3 regions of the Brevibacillus choshinensis genome follow, and region 1 is predicted to be linked to each of the others. Evidence: riboswitches for the same ligand, from Rfam matches in the RefSeq annotation. Region 1 holds a riboswitch; each other region holds the start of a gene.
The links. A riboswitch is a leader RNA that binds a small molecule or an ion and turns the genes downstream of it on or off. The one in region 1 is predicted to bind S-adenosylmethionine.
Positions count from the first base shown of each region.

Region 1 (5,548 bases):
AGGGCAAAATCATTTGTAATGATGGCGTTAGGTTTCTGCTTGGCAGTGATCTCAACACCGGCATTCGCTGCTTCCTCTACCTACCAGATTAAAGCAGACGACACCTTCTACAAAATTTCCAAACAGCATAATGTGCCTTTGGCATCGATTCTACAGGCTAATCCCGGAGTAGATTCACAGAACCTGCAACCGGGGCAGACGATCCAGCTGCCAGTTGCCAAACAAGTGAAGACAGCTTCAGGTCCAACTCGTCCTTACAGCAAAATAATCAAAGCTGTGGCGACCGCCTATACAGGATCCGCGAAGGAAAACGGCGGATGGGCAGGGGTGGATTACTTAGGAAACCCGCTCAAAGTGGGTACGATCGCAGTCGATCCAGATGTGATCCCACTTGGTTCCACTGTATACATCACAGGGTACAAGCATGGCGCGCTTCCTGCGAACGGTATGATCGCGAAAGCAACCGACATCGGTGGTGGGATCAAAGACGCGCGCGTGGACATTTATGTGCCTGGTCATGATGCAAGCGATTTCGGCATGCAAAACGTTCAAATTTATGTGTTGAAGTAGTTTTGTTCGAGCGGTAATAACCTGAAAATGATCGAAAGGGCCTCCTGCATTTCTGCAGAAGGCCCTTTTTGCGCTTCTTTTGTTTGAACTATGCCGTGACCTGCTTTACCGCCGCTTTCAACGCCTGCTCCAAATCCCCAATGATATCCGCTATCGACTCCGTGCCGATCGACAGACGGATCAACCCTGGGGTAACCCCCGCTGCTGCCTGTTCTTCCTCGTTCATCTGTTGGTGAGTGGTGCTCGCAGGATGGATGACCAATGACTTGGAGTCTCCCACGTTAGCCAGGTGGGAGAACAGCTTCACGGATTCGATCAGCTTTTTCCCTTCGTTCAAGCCGCCGCGGATGCCAAAGGTGAGGATAGCGCCAGCGCCTTGAGGCAAGTATTTCTGTGCCAGCTCATGATTCGCGTCGCCCTCGAGTCCAGGGTAGCTGACCCATTCGACAGCAGGATGGGAAGCGAGATACTGTGCGACTGCCAGAGCGTTTTGGCTATGACGCTCCATGCGCAGATGCAGGGTCTCCAGCCCTTGCAGGAACAAGAAGGAGTTGAAAGGAGCTACGGCAGCCCCGATGTCTCGCTGAAGCTGGACGCGCGCTTTGATGATGTAAGCGAGCGGTCCGACAGCTTCGGTGTAAACGACACCGTGGTAGCTTGGATCCGGGGTAGTCAGGCCAGGGAACTTGCCGTTGTTCCAGTCAAACTTGCCAGAGTCTACGATGATTCCGCCGATGGCTGTGCCGTGTCCACCGATGAATTTGGTCGTGGAGTGGACGACGATGTCTGCACCGTGTTCGAAAGGACGGCACAGGATCGGGGTGGCAAACGTATTGTCGACGATCAGAGGAACGCCATTCTCATGAGCAATGTCCGCAATGGCTTGCAGATCAGCTACGTCAATGCGCGGATTTCCGATCGTTTCGCAGAAAAAGGCTTTGGTATTCTCATTGATGTATGCCCGGAAGTTTTCCGGATTGGAATGGTCGACGAAATGGACCTTGATGCCAAGGCGCGGAAGAGTGTGGGCGAAAAGGTTGTAGGTGCCCCCGTAAAGGCTGCTGGATGCAATGACTTCATCGCCAGCCCCAGCGATGTTGAGAATGGAGAAAGTGATGGCTGCCTGACCAGAAGCGGTTGCCAGCGCACCGACGCCGCCTTCGAGCAGAGCGACCCGTTTTTCAAATACGTCCTGTGTAGGATTCATGATGCGCGTATAAATGTTGCCCATTTCTTTGAGCGCGAACAAATCTGCCGCATGATCGGTATCGCGGAAGACGTAGGAGGTCGTTTGATAGATCGGAACCGCGCGTGAACCTGTTGCGGGATCGGGCTCCTGCCCTCCGTGTACGGCAATCGTTTCCGGCTTCCATTGTTGCTGATCAGACATGACCATCTCTCCTTTTTTTCTGTGGGTATGATAAGGTATAAAAAAACGGAGCTATCCTCTGAGTAGAAGAAGCTCCGGTCATACACGGACTCTCGTTCATCTCTCAGAATCTATGGATTCTGCAGGAATTGGCACCTCGCATCGTTACATGCAGGTTGCCGGGCTTCGTCGGGCCTGTCCCTCCACCACTCTTGATGAAAACCGAAATCTGTTGTTGTCTTAATTGTATGAAAAGGAATACTTTACTGTCAATATTCAATAATTCAGTTATCAGGGAGGATTAAATGGGAATATCAGATAATCAGCAGCAGACAGGGAAAAAGAGCATGGCATTGCGAGCGGCGTGGATCATTCCGAACGTGCTTTGCTACTTTCTTCTTATCTATATGGGGGTATTTGTAGGCAAAAACGCTGAGCACTTGGAGGAGATCAATCGGCTGGCCATCTGGTTGTTTATGCTAGTCGTGATGTTCATGGTATCGGCGTTCGGTACGTTTCGTATCGTGTACTGGATCAAAAAAGGAAAGCTGTGAACGGAATCGGAATCAGCGGCCAAACAAAAAAGGGCACGTGCTGTGCCCTTTCTGTACGAAAGAAATTAGTCCTTTTTGATGGTTGCGTGAGTTCCGTCGCAATTTCCTTCTGCGTTTTTGGTTTGACCGCATCTACAGGTTCCCATTCTTTTCCCCTCCTTTTCTTCTCTAAATAATCATTATAGATAATTAACTAATTACATACAACTTGATTACGATTAGTAATAAGGTTATGCTGATTTTGGCAAGATTTCGTTTTTTGGACAAAGCGAGGGCTTTCGAAAAGCAGTAGCACGTATGATATGATTGGTTAGAAAACAAGCGGATATTTTTACATAGCAGGGGGTATTAGTACGATGAGTAATGGCGTAAAGGAAATAACTCCAGAAGAATTGCTGGCAAAGCTGGATGCCAATGAAGAGGTGCAAGTGATCGACGTGCGTGAAGTCGATGAGTGGAATGCCGGGCACATCAAGCAAGCCAAGCTGATTCCTCTAGGCTTTTTGCCGCATCGCATCGAGGAGCTGGACAAAGATGTTCCGATCGTGATGGTTTGCCGCAGTGGAGCACGCAGCCATATGGCAACCGAATACTTGACTGCACAAGGCTTTGATGCAGCAAACATGGTAGGCGGAATGCTGGCGTGGCCAGGAGAGAAAGAACTGTAAGGATAGGCAGGGGGAGGAAGTAAATCGTGAGTGAAAGCAAAGTGCAGCAGCAGGGAGGGGCTCTGCAGCGTCATTGGTTTACCGTGCTTTCCGGCGTGTTAATTCTGGCGATTGTCGGTGTGTTCGGGTACAACTACATGACCAAAGAGCAGATTCCTGTCATGAAAGCACTAAACGACTTTTCTTTGGATAACACCAACGGGTCCACGTACACTTTCTCGGAGGGAAAAGGGAAAGTACGCTTGGTTGAATTCATGTTCACCAATTGCCCGGATATTTGTCCTGCGACTACGTACAACATGTCCAAGCTGCAGGATCAATTGAAGGAAAAGGGATTGTTTGGGGATAAGGTCGAGTTCGTGAGCATCACGTTCGATCCCGACTTTGACACTCCTGAAGTTTTGCAGGCGTATGCCGAGAAATTTAAGGCGGATAGAAGCGGATGGAAATTCCTGCGCGGGGATGCCCAAGCCATCGAAAAGGTGACAAAAGACTTTGGCATCGCCGTGATGAAGCAGCCGGATGGCTCGTTTGCCCATACCGCGCGCATGTTCCTCGTCGATGAAGACGGAAACATGCGCCGCGCGTACGGGATGGCCGCCGAAATGGACATGGAGCAGATGATGAAAGAGATGGAGGAGCTGGCTGACTAGCTTACCTCGTTTCCTCAAAGCGGACTTTCAGGACCTTTTCGGTTTTCGTTTCAAATTCAATATGAACCAATAACGCCCGCATGCGATTGTTCTCCTGGAGCAAGAGCTTGAACGTCTCCTCTGACGTTGTGGGCGTTTTTGTTTTTCTGCCTACGTGCAAGTAATCGACCACTTTGGCGTTCGGGTAGGTCTTCATGGTTTGCTGCATGGCGATTTTTCCCCATTTGGCATAGGGAGGTTGAGCTTCCGCGATCGGGCTTGTCCACATTAGCGTGATGCCCAGCAGAAGGGCGGTAAGAATGGCTGTTCCCTTAGATTTCATCGGTCTCGACTCCCTTTTCATTGATGTGAGGCTCCAATGTGCGGTAGTTTGCCCATTTCCTTACCGAAAAAGCCGGGTTTCTTGCTTTCTACCTCACGGATTTTGTACAATTTTCCAATGGGCAAGTGCGATCATTGGATAAGGCTCTGGCTGATCGCCTTTTCTTCGCATGGAATACAAGACAGGATGAAACGAACGCCTCGCGTTGTGTTACAATAAGAATGGCATGCTTGGTTCGGGTTCCCAAAATCATGCACGATGAAGTTAGGAGGAAAGAGATTGAGCGACGTTAAGATTTTCGCAATGGGCGGCCTCGGCGAGATCGGAAAAAACATGTACTGCGTCGAGTATGAGGATGAAATCATCATGATTGACTGCGGGGTGAAATTCCCTGAGAACGAGATGTTCGGGATCGATCTGGTCATCCCCGATGTTTCCTATCTGGTGGACAACCAGCATAAAATCAAAGCACTTTTGTTGACGCACGGACATGAAGATCACATCGGGGCGATTCCTTATGTGATGAGACAAATCAAGGTGCCAATTTACGGTGGTCGTCTGACCCTGGGCTTGGTCAAGGCGAAGCTGGAAGAGCACCGCATGCAAAACGATGTCAAACTGATTCCGATTTCGGAAGACACGGAAATCTCCTTTGATCGGTTGAAGGCGACGTTTTTCCGAACGAACCACAGTATTCCTGATTCGTTCGGGGTTGTGGTGAACACACCTGAAGGCATGGTCATCCATACAGGCGACTTCAAATTCGATATGACACCGGTCGGACAGACGACGGAGTACGGCAAAATTGCCCGCATTGGCGCGAGCGGAGATGTATTGGCTCTGCTGTCGGATAGCACCAACAGTGAGCGATATGGCTTTACGATGTCTGAGCGAACTGTCGGCGAAGGCATTCTGGATGTGGTCCGCAAAGCGCGCGGCCGCATTATCCTCGCGACGTTTGCTTCCAACGTTCACCGCTTGCAGCAGGTCGTAGATGCTGCCGAGCAATGCAACCGCAAAGTGGCGGTTATCGGGCGCAGCATGGAAAAGGTATTTTTGATTGGACAAGAACTGGGCTATATTCAGATGCCTGAGGGTATGCTCATCGACATCAAGCACATCGACAACTACGCGGACAATCAGGTATTGATCATTTGTACGGGCAGTCAGGGCGAGCCGATGGCAGCTTTGACACGGATCGCTTCCGGTTCACACCGCACGGTTTCGATTTATCCGGAAGATACCGTCATCATCTCGGCCTCGCCGATCCCTGGCAACACGATCAACGTGAGCCGCACGATCGACAAGCTGTACCGGGCAGGCGCCAATGTCGTCCTCAACCAGGACTTTGACATCCACGCCTCCGGACACGGAAGCAGCGAAGAGCTGAAGCTCATGCTGAACTTTATTCG
Region 1 is NZ_CP069127.1:469,276-474,823, forward strand. It holds gene JNE38_RS02580 (3D domain-containing protein) at 1-570, shown strand, start outside; gene JNE38_RS02585 (homocysteine synthase) at 659-1,960, opposite strand; SAM riboswitch class I at 2,054-2,161, opposite strand; gene JNE38_RS02590 (hypothetical protein) at 2,245-2,493, shown strand; gene JNE38_RS02595 (rhodanese-like domain-containing protein) at 2,850-3,161, shown strand; gene JNE38_RS02600 (SCO family protein) at 3,188-3,814, shown strand; gene JNE38_RS02605 (DUF3889 domain-containing protein) at 3,816-4,082, opposite strand; gene rnjA (ribonuclease J1) at 4,395-5,548, shown strand, end outside.

Region 2 (5,548 bases), 1.1 Mb from region 1:
CCTTGTACGGATGCTTGTACAACGTGGAGGGAATCGAAAACGGGGCTTATCGCTACGACGGCGCTTCGCACAGCTTGCAGTCAATACGGCCTGGAGATCATCGGCTCTGGCTGCAATATGCCCTGACGCTTGGGAACGTGAATGTGACTCAGGTTCCCCTGTGCTTCCATGTAGCGGGAGATCACGGCCATCTCCTCTCGACATTAGGCTACCGGGGCTATCGCGTGCAGCAGATGGAGGCAGGAATGCTCGTGCAGCGCATGCTCTTGGCGGCGGGCGCCCTGGGGATGGGAGGACATCCGCTGCTCGGATATGATGGAGGAAGCATCGATGAGCTCTATCTGCTGGGTGACAAAGGAAAGGGAAGCTTGATTCAAATTCCGGTAGGTGGCTATCGACATCGGCCGAGGCTGCAGGGGAGTTTGTCTGGTTAGTCTGAAAGTAAAAAGGCACGCTTTGCAGCAGGTGGCATTCAGTTCTTCCGTGGGAGGGTGATGGATGGCAAATAAAAAACGGAACTGACAGGGCGTATTGTTGTGCCGGGGGACCAGCAATATGATTCGGCACGTCAGGAATTTAACACATTCTTCAATAAATATCCGTTGGTCATTGTTTTCGCTCAAAAAACGCAAGACGTGGTTAACGCCGTGCGATGGGCGTCAAAAAAGAAAGTGCCAATCCGTATGCGGTCCGGACGCCATAACTATGAAGGCTTATCGGTCATGAATGGTGGCATGGTAATTGATGTTAGCGAAATGACCCAGTTGGAAGTAGACCGCAAACGAGGCATAGCTACAGTGGGGACCGGCTGGAGGAACGTTGCTTTAACCGAGAAACTCGGATCAGAAGGACTCGTTGTACCAACAGGGGTCTGTCCTACCCCTGGCATTGCCGGTGTCACTTTGGGTGGAGGTCACAGCATTCTCACTCGCCCATGGGGGTTGACGCAAGATCATCTGCTCGAGGTAGAGATGGTCGATGCAAATGGTCGCGTTCTGCGCGCTAATGCCGATACCAATCCCGATCTCTTTTGGGCTTCGCGTGGGGGGGGAGGCGGCAACTTTGGCATCTGCACTTCCTTCCGCTTTCGAACACATCGCATTGAGACGGTTGGGTATGCCGAAATAAGCTGGGATTTACGCGATCTGAAATCGGTGCTGCGAGTCTGGCAGAACTATACCCTTCTTTCCGCTGACAGGCGACTTACACCCACCCTTTTCATGTCTTCCGGAGTACAGCCGCCAGTTTTAATGCAAGGGGTCTTTCTCGGACCGGCTAAAGAGCTGCGAACCTTATTGAAACCGTTGCTACAAGCTGGCACTCCTCTGAAAGTCACCATCGATGAAATCCCTTGGCTAGAAGCTGCAGCCTTAGTATACGCTAGACAGCCGGCGACACCTTTGCCATTCAAGAGTGTCGGACCTTATGTTTACCGTCTGCTTACAGATAAAGGAATCGATAAGATTGAGCGATTTGTTAATGAGCATCCTCCCGATAATACAGCCTCCGTCTTCTTCCATGGAGTGGGCGGGGAAGTAGCCGAAATACCGAGTCATGCTACTGCGTACTTCTACCGCAAGGCATTGTCGAACGTGACTCTTTTTTCTACTTGGAGTAAGCCGGAAGGGGCTGCTAAAGGTATTCGCTGGGTGGAGGGCTTGCGTCTGGCGTTACGTCCTTTTACCGAGGGCATATACGTCAATACCCCAGATCTCTCAATAAAGAACTGGCCCGAAGAATACTATGGCAGTAACTTCGAGCGACTGACACGCGTGAAAGCTAAATATGACCCTACTAACTTTTTTCATTACCCTCAGAGCATTCCCCCAGCTGGAAACGAAATTTGATGAAGCCGGTGTCGAAGTGAAAATCCCCACATCCGCTCTAAGGATCTGGGGATTTACTCTTGATAAGGAAAAGTGATGGAGAATTTCGTGCCTACGTTCGGTTTGCTGTTTACGGTGACGGTGCCGCCAAACGTATGGATGACGTGATAGGAATACGTAAGACCCAAGCCGGTGCCGCTGGATTTGGTGGAAAAGTAAATGGACCCCAGCCGCTTCATTTGCCCTTCATCCATCCCCACGCCGTTGTCCTTGATGACCAGGATCGCTTTGCCTTCCTCCACCATCAGGGACAGGAACACTCTTCCTTTTCTCACATTGGCGCAGGCCTCGATCGCATTTTTGATGAAGTTGACGAGCACCTGCTTGATCTCATCCGGATTGGCCATGATGGTGACAGACGTTTCCGGTGTACGGACCTCCAACTCCACATTGTGCAGGATCGCAAAGGGCGACATCACGGCGCGCATGACCTTCAGCATTTCCGCGACGTTAACGGGCTCATACCGGTTTGTCAGCGGCTTTGAGATCGCGAGATATTCCGAGAGGATCATTTCCGTCCGTTGAATTTCGTCCATACAGATGTTCATGTACTGGGCGTTTTTGGTCAAATCCGTGGGGTTTTCCTGCATTAATCGCAGAAATCCTTTGACGGCCGTAAGCGGATTGCGCACCTCGTGGGCAAGGGAAGCGGCCACGTGGCTCATTGTCTCGATCTTTTCATTCTGTGCATGCTTGATAAAAATTTCCTTGTCCGATACCGATTTGCTGAAAAGGGACATCAATATCCAGATACCGAGTGAATTCTGCAGCGGAATCACAAGAAAGTGATAGGTAAGATTTTCAACAAAGTAGTGGGGGAAATAGAAATAGGTAAGGGTCAGGGCAACAATGGAAAACACCATGCCTGCCGAAATGGTGAAAATCGTTTTCCGGTGAGTTGTTTTATACGATCTGTACATAAGCAGGGACACCACGAAGGAAAAAACGGCAATCAGCATGGCGACGATCGATCCTTCGCCACCCAAATACAATCGATAAATGACAAATTCTCCAAGCAAAATGAGACCTGTCTGGATACCTCCGTAAACAAGCCCAAAAAACATGATGACATACCGAGTGTCAAAAATGACCCCGTCAATGACACTGGAGGCAAAGGTCATCGCGAGGAACAAGCTGATCGAACTGGTGAAGAGGATGAAGCTCCTGCTGAAATTTCTCATCTTGTCTCGGCAGTAGATATTGAACATCACAAAGGGAATTAATACAAAGAAAAATTGAAGGATGACTTCTTTTATTAGGCTCATCGGGCATCTCCACCGCAGACTGACTAACTATCATTTCCCGATATTTCGACACGCCCTTGCATAATCCCTCCCAAATTGTGGGTGTCTTTTGTCAGATGAACGCAAATTTTTAAAAGACCCAGTTGACAGGTGCGAATGCATTGATTATAGTCTGTATATATTAAAGCAAACGTTTCGAAAATAATAACTACTCTTATCCAGAGAAGGCTGAGGGAATGGCCCTATGAAGCCCGGCAACCTAGCACGCGAGAGGACTCTTGCGCGCCAAGGTGCTAACTCCAACAGGTAACGATACCTGACAGATGAGAGGCGGGAAATCGCTGATTTTAGCCTCTTTCTGTTGAAAGAGGCTTTTCTGCTTGACCTTTTCTGCGACGAGTCTATACACAAGGGGGAACATCCATGAAAAAGAAATTGGGTCTTCTGGTCACGCTGGCACTGACAGCTTCTCTCGCTTTGACAGCGTGCGGCAACGGCGGTGGAGCTGGCACGGCTGCTCCAAACGGCGCGTCTGGCGAGAAAACTAAGAAAATTGCGTTGATTATGCGTCAAAATGTTGGGACTTTTTCGGCGCAATACATCAACGGGGTCAAAAAAGAAGTGGAGAAAAACGGCGGCGAGCTGACGGTATTCAATGCGGACACCGATCTGGCGAAAATGGCTTCCAATCTCGATGCAGCGGTCAACCAGCACTTTGACGGCATCCTGATCGACCACGGTACAGCAGAAGCGCTGCAGCAAGGAACGCAAAAAGCGGTAGACAAGAAGATTCCTGTCGTCCTGTTCGACACGGACATCAAAATTCCGGGCGTGCCGATTGTAGCGCAGGACGACCAAAAGCTGGCTGACCTGAGCCTCGAGAAGCTGGCTGCGGACAATGGCAACAAAGGAAACATCGTGAAGATTTGGGTGGCAGGCTTTGCGCCTATGGAAAAACGTCAAATCACGTACGATGCATTCTTGAAGAAATATCCGGATATCAAAGAAGTAGCGGCTTTCGGTTCCGCGACCAACAATACCGCTCTGGATACGCAATCTCAGATGGAAGCGATCCTGAAGAAATATCCGAACAAAGGCGACATCACGGCAGTATGGGCAGCATGGGATGAGTTCGGTAAAGGTGCTACACGTGCGATCCAGCAAGCAGGACGCACCGAAATCAAAGTGTACTCCATCGACCTGAGCGATGAGGACCTGCAAATGATTCAGGAGCCAAACTCTCCTTGGGTAGCGACTGCTGCAGTTGACCCGTCCAACATCGGCCGCATCCAGGCGGAGACCGTGTTCAAGAAAATCAAAGGGGAAGAGGTTCCGGACAACGTCAACCTGACACCTGTTCTCGTGAAACAAGATGATCTGCCTAAGGACAAAAAAGTGACGATGGGCGATCTTTCCCAATACGTGAAAGAGTGGGGCAAGTAAGATCGGATAGAATGGCAGGCGATTCCCGTTGAACGCTCAACGGGAATCTTCCTTATCTAGGGGGTGTAAAGATTGGCAACCTTACAAATGCAAGGAATCGAGAAGCAATTTTCCGGTGTGCCTGCCCTGAGAACGGTGAATTTTGAAGTGAAGGCTGGAGAGGTACACGCCTTGCTGGGGGCAAACGGGGCCGGGAAAAGCACCTTGATGAAAATTCTCACAGGAGCCTATCAGCTGGACGGAGGAACCATTACAATCGATGGACAGCAGGTGTCGATCGAATCTCCGCAGGATGCCAAGGCACTCGGGATCCAATGTGTGTATCAGGAAGTCGATACGGCACTGATTCCCTATCTGAGCGTGGCGGAAAACATTTTGCTGGATCGGCTCGTTCAGGCAAAAGGCTCGGGACTGATCAACTGGCAGCGACTGTACACCGAATCGGAGGAGCTGCTGCGCGGGTTCGGATTTTCCATTCCCGTCAAAATGACCGTCGAGGAATGCTCCCTGTCGGAGAAACAGCTGATTTTGATTGCGCGTGCTACTGTGCAAAAAGCCAAGTACGTGATCTTTGACGAACCGACAGCGCCGCTCAGCACCAAGGAAAGCGAGCGGCTGTTTCAGATCATTGATCAGTTGAAGAAAGCAGGGGTCGGCATCATTTACATTTCCCACCGCCTGCCCGAAATCTTTGAAATCTGTGACCGCATCACCATCATGCGAGACGGTCAGCATGTGATTACGACAGAGACAGCGCAGACCAGCATGGATGAAGTCATCGGCCATATGCTCGGGAAAAGCTTTGCGGAGGAATTTCCGAAAGAAATCGTCCCTATCGGTCAGCCGGTCCTCGAAGTAAAAGGGGCCAAGGGCGGTAAGGTGCGCAGTGCCGATCTGACGGTGCATGAAGGGGAAATCGTAGGAGTCGTTGGCCTGGTCGGCGCTGGGAAAACCGAGCTGGCGCGCTTGCTGTTC
Region 2 is NZ_CP069127.1:5,531,472-5,537,019, reverse strand. It holds gene JNE38_RS27685 (SagB family peptide dehydrogenase) at 1-434, shown strand, start outside; gene JNE38_RS27680 (FAD-binding oxidoreductase) at 531-1,847, shown strand; gene JNE38_RS27675 (ATP-binding protein) at 1,901-3,151, opposite strand; SAM riboswitch class I at 3,342-3,460, shown strand; gene JNE38_RS27670 (sugar ABC transporter substrate-binding protein) at 3,554-4,573, shown strand; gene JNE38_RS27665 (sugar ABC transporter ATP-binding protein) at 4,646-5,548, shown strand, end outside.
Region 2: it holds a riboswitch for S-adenosylmethionine, as region 1 does, so the genes downstream of both, JNE38_RS27670 (sugar ABC transporter substrate-binding protein) here and JNE38_RS02585 (homocysteine synthase) in region 1, are expected to answer to the same signal.

Region 3 (5,548 bases), 2.9 Mb from region 1:
GAACGCCAGGCCGCCTGTCCGATCAAGACATCACTATCTACGACAGTACGGGAATCGCCCTGCAGGATCTGATCACTGCAGACTACATTCTCAAAAAAGCGGAAGAAAAAGGCATAGGTACGGTCGCCCAGCTGTAAGCCCATTTCGGGTCATGAAAAAGGAGGAAGCATGATGGATATTAAGCTGTTTGCAGTAGAAGACTGGATGAACAAGTACGAAATGAGTGCAACCTACAACATTGCAGAGACGTGCGTGGATTCATTGACCATAGAAGAGCTCATCTCCATCGACGGTACCAATCCCGCTGACTTTTTCCGTTCCCTCTATGATAAAAAGCTGACGTACGGCCATATCGAAGGCTCTCCCGAGTTCCGTACTCTCGTCTCCGAGCTGTATGAAACCATCGATTCGAAGCAAGTGCTCGTCATGAACGGAGGCATCGCCGCCAACTTCCTCGTTTTCTATTCGCTCGTGAAGCCCGGCGACCATGTCATTTCCGTCCACCCTACCTATCAGCAAATATATGATGTACCGAAATCTTTCGGAGCTTCCGTTGATTTGCTCCATTTGAAGCCGGAAAACGGCTACTTGCCTGACCTGGACGAGCTGCGCTCCCTCGTTCGGGAAAACACGAAGCTGATCTGCATCAACAATCCGAACAATCCTTCCGGTGCAATCATCGAACGCGAGCTTCTGGAGGGAATCGTGGAAATCGCACGTTCCTGCGGGGCTTACCTGCTGTGCGACGAGGTGTATCGCAATCTTTTGCAGGAGGATGACCTCATCGTCCCATCCGTCGCCGATCTGTACGAAAAAGGGATCAGCACTTCTAGCATGTCAAAAGCCCTCTCGCTGGCTGGACTTCGCCTCGGGTGGATCGCGGCCCCACAGGATGTGATCGAGGAATGCATCAAGCACCGCGACTATACGACGATCAGTGTGGGGATGCTCGATGATATTTTGGCGGTACACGCCATGAAAAACTACGATCGGATTCTTGGACGCAATCGCAAAATCATCAAGGATAACCTAGCCATTCTGGATGCGTGGGTGGCCGGGGAGCCTTCCGTCACATACGTAAAACCGCGTGCAGGTACGACCGCGATGCTGAAAGTGGATCTTCCGGTTACATCCGTAGACTTTTGCAAGGGTCTGCTAAAGGAAACCGGCGCCTTCCTGACTCCTGGCAGCTGCTTTGATTTGGAAGGCTGGGTACGGATTGGCTATGCTTGCGAAACAGAAATGCTTCGCCAAGGACTGCAGAAAGTATCCGAGTACATCCGTTCCATTCGTTAACGAAACAAGGCTGTGGAGATATATTTCTCCGCAGCCTTTTGCATTCTGTAGGACGTGCTTCACTCAACGCTTCCTAGCAAGGGGAAGCATCGGACCTGCAAGCCAAAATCCGACTGTAACAATTCCTCGTGCTCTGCACGCATGCCGCTGGTGATCAATCCGGCACGCAGAACTCCTCCTAGGTCGAACTGTACCTTGAGCTTGTGTACGTCCACTCCCGCGTGACGCAAAAAGTGCAAAACGCGATCGGGCGTCGCCGCAGGTGCGGAGCCTTCCAGGTAACAGAGGGAATGGTCCCCGTTTTGCTGGGTTACCGAACCTGTCGCCGCCTCCGTTTCCTTCCACTCCGGATGCGGAGTGAACGGCTGTGTCAGCAGGTAAGCCAGGTCCTCCACGACTGCACTCGCAGTCGGCAATTCCCCTGCTCCTCTGCCTGTAAACAGAAGATCTCCCACAATATTCCCCGACAACTGCACAGCATTGAACGCGTCCTGGATTTGGGCCAGCGGATGGTTCGTCGGCAGCATGGTCGGCTCTACCGATAAGCGAATGCCTTCCGGAGCCTGCTGGGCCTGGGCGATCAGCTTGATCCGATACCCGAGCTCACTCGCGATGCGGATCTGCCCGGAGGTTAGGTCTGCAATGCCCCTCCTCTTCACCTCGGCGAGCGGCAGCGACTCTCCGTAGACGAGCTGAGCTAAAATGTACAATTTGTACATCGCATCAAAGCCTTCCACGTCCGAGCGAGGGTCCGCTTCGGCATAACCCAGCTCCTGCGCCTGTCTGAGAACCTCCTGGTACGGCAGCTGCTCGGTCTCCATTTTCGTCAAAATGAAGTTGGTCGTGCCGTTCAGGATACCGCGCACGCCGTTGATGTCATTGGTGCGGAGGAATTGGCGCAGAACGCTGAGGATGGGAATCCCGCCCGCTACACTCGCTTCATAAGCCAAATGGACCTGATGACGATTGGCCAGATCCACGAGCTCGGTTCCTCTTTTCGCTAGCAGCTCCTTGTTGGCTGTGACCACATGACATCCCTTTTCAATCAAAGCGCGGACATAATCATACGTCGGCTCGACTCCACCCATGACCTCCACCACAATGTCCACATCACTCTTGAGCACTTCTTCAAAGTCAGTGGTCAGCACAGATCTGTCAAGCTCCACGGCTCTTTCCTTTTCCGAATCGCGCACCAGCGCTTTGACGATCTCGATCCGTTTTCCCAAGCGTGAGGAAAGCTTCTCCTGTTGGGAGCGGATGGTTTTGATCACACCGCCACCTACCGTTCCCAATCCCAACAGCCCTACCTTAACAACTCCAGCACTCATCTCATTCACCCCATCAGCAGTCTGTCAAACAAAACAAACAAAAAACCTTCTTCGATAAGAAGAAGGTTGGTTGGCATCGCTGCATTCCCTCTCCTTATCTCCCAGGACGCAAGCATCCTGCAGGAATTGGCACCTTGTCACCTACTACGTGACGGTTGCCGGGCTTCATCGGGCCAGTCCCTCCACCTCTCTGGATAAGAAAGTATGTAGTTTTGAAGAAATCAAAAAAACCTTCTTCGATAAGAAGAAGGTTCTCATTCACGTATACGAGTGACCCGCTTCTTATCTTTCGAGACGTACAGTCTCGCAGGAATTGGCACCTTGTCACAAACTTCATGACGGTTGCCGGGCTTCATAGGGCCAGACCCTCCACCTCTCTGGATAAGAACTAGTATGCTGTTGAAGTTTATTCTAAGAAATTCCATCCGATCCGTCAACACAAAATTCACGCTATTTCGGAACGAATGCACCCAAGCCGCCCTGAATGATTGAAGCGAAACTGGCGGAGCTATTTCTAGAGATGATATCTTTCCGAAAGAAGCTTGCGGTGATGGAGCTCATGGCCCGCGATGATGTAGGCCAATGCCCTCGCCGAGAGTTCGCTGTTATTGGCAAGCCCCCTGCGCGTCCAGGCTTCCTCGGGCACCCCATTTATGAGGGCAAGCGTGGATCCGCGCACCGCCCGGAACTCCTCCAGCAGCGCTGACATCGGACGCGAGTCAAAGGAGCCCTGAAGCACATAAGCCTCATCTTCATATCCGGCCAAAGGAGTCTCGTCTCCTCTGGCAATCCTCAGCAAACGATAGCTCATGATTCTCTCCGTGTCGATGAGATGTCCGAGCACTTCTTTTACCGACCATTTTCCAGGAGCGTAACGGAAAATCTCCTGCTCATTTGTAAGACCAGAGAGCATCATTGCGGTTTCCTCCAGCTGACGGGATAACCATTCTGGCAAACTCCCATCTGGAACCAGAGCAATGTATTTCCCATAGTAAGCGGCGTATTCGTCACTTGTCGGCCGATTCATCATCTTATCTTCCTCCTTTTGATTGGTTGCGATCAACCCGTACTGGCAGCCGGCGCCTCCTCTTCAAAGTCATACAGCGGGAGTGATATGGTAAAACGAGTCCCCGCTCTCGGCTCGCTTTGAACAGCTACAGAGCCCCCGATAGCGCGAATCACCTGAAAAGAGTAGGTCAATCCGAGGCCAGTGCCGCTTGATTTCGTAGAATAATAAATAGACCCGAGTCGACTGATCTGGTCAGCACTCATTCCCACTCCGTTGTCCTTGATGATCAAAAGTACGCTTCGGTCAGCCAGATTCAGACTGATTGACACCTTGGCATGCGGAATTTCCACGCAAGCTTCGATCGCATTTTTTATAAAATTCATGAGTACCTGTTTGACCTCATCCCCATTTGCGATGATCCATACAGGGACCACCGGCTTATGCTCCAGCTCGATCTCAACATTGCTCATGATGGCATAAGACGACATGACGTCCATGATCACCTGCACATGCTGCGATAGATTGGTTTTTCCTGTTTGCTTGCCCGGAGGCTTGGAGATGGATAGATATTCGGATAGCACCGTTTCGGTTCGATCGATTTCCATGAGACTGATGTCGATGTATTGTTCCATCTTTCCGTGCTCCAACGAGCCGTACCGTATCAACTGCAGAAAGCCTTTGACAGCGGTGAGCGGATTCCGGACCTCATGAGCGAGAGAGGCAGCTACATGGCTGATCGCCTCGAACTTTTCATTTTGTGAATAGGTGATAAAAATGGCTTTATCGGCAATCGCCTTGTGAAACAACGTCGTCAAGAGCCAGATGCCAACCATATATTGAAGGGGAAAAACCACTAGATGTTCCAAGAGGTAATTCTGTACCAGGTCTGGATGGTTCACGTACAAAATAAAAGTAGGATGGATGGATAAGACGATCCCAGCCATACAGGTGACGAGCGATGTCCGTCGCGTGTTTTTATAAACCTGGTTAAACAGTAAGGACAAGAAAAACGTGCACAAAAAAATGCTGGAGCCCACCCAAATGCCTTCTCCTCCCATGTACAATCGATAGAGAAAAAATTCCACCAGGAGAATGCAACCCGTTTGCAAACCGCCAAATACCACTCCAAAGTACATGATGATGTGGCGGACATCAAAATAAAAACCAGAACCCATGCTGCACGAGAAGGTCATGGCCAATAACAGGGAAAGAGAGCTCGTCGCGATGATAAATTTTTTGCTGTAATTTTGAAGTTTGTCCCGGTAGTAAACGTTAAACAGGATAAAAGGTAAAAGAGCGAAGAAGAGCTGCAGCATTACGTGCTTCATAATCATGACCGGGATCGCCTCTTCGTCTTCATTTTACTAGCCACTATTACCTTCTAAAATGGCATGAGTTCGATATGTTCTTGATTCGATACTTTTTTTAGGATTCCTTCAAATGGAAAAGGTGGAACATATGCATATTTTTGCTTTATAGAAGGTAACGCTGCGCTAGAGGTGTCTACGTGGTCGTGACGCCTTCCAAAAGCAAGACTCTAGCAGGCGCAGCATCTGTCCCGACCAGCTTTAGAGGGGCGGCCACCATGAAGTAATCCCCTTGGGGTACTTCCTTCAAACGCAAGCCTTCGATAATAATGACGTTGGCTGCAAACAATGTTTTGTGCGTGGGGTGACCTTCCTGACTGCGCTCGATTCCGAGGGCATCTGTTCCCAACCCTCGCACTCCCAAGCTCGCCAAGTATTCGGCTCCATCCATGGCCAAATACACGAATTCAAATGAAAACGCCTCATCCCATGAGTTCTTCGTTTTGAACAGGAGGAAATCGTCCGTGCCAATGGAAAACGGCTCCAGGTCTGCACGGGTAATTTTGTCCTCTACATGGGTGAGATCCAACACTTTGCAGGATCCCACC
Region 3 is NZ_CP069127.1:3,774,135-3,779,682, forward strand. It holds gene JNE38_RS19035 (ornithine cyclodeaminase family protein) at 1-137, shown strand, start outside; gene JNE38_RS19040 (aminotransferase) at 169-1,296, shown strand; gene JNE38_RS19045 (homoserine dehydrogenase) at 1,356-2,624, opposite strand; SAM riboswitch class I at 2,716-2,825, opposite strand; SAM riboswitch class I at 2,904-3,012, opposite strand; gene JNE38_RS19050 (DinB family protein) at 3,139-3,654, opposite strand; gene JNE38_RS19055 (sensor histidine kinase) at 3,684-4,967, opposite strand; gene JNE38_RS19060 (cyclase family protein) at 5,137-5,548, opposite strand, start outside.
Region 3: it holds a riboswitch for S-adenosylmethionine, as region 1 does, so the genes downstream of both, JNE38_RS19045 (homoserine dehydrogenase) here and JNE38_RS02585 (homocysteine synthase) in region 1, are expected to answer to the same signal.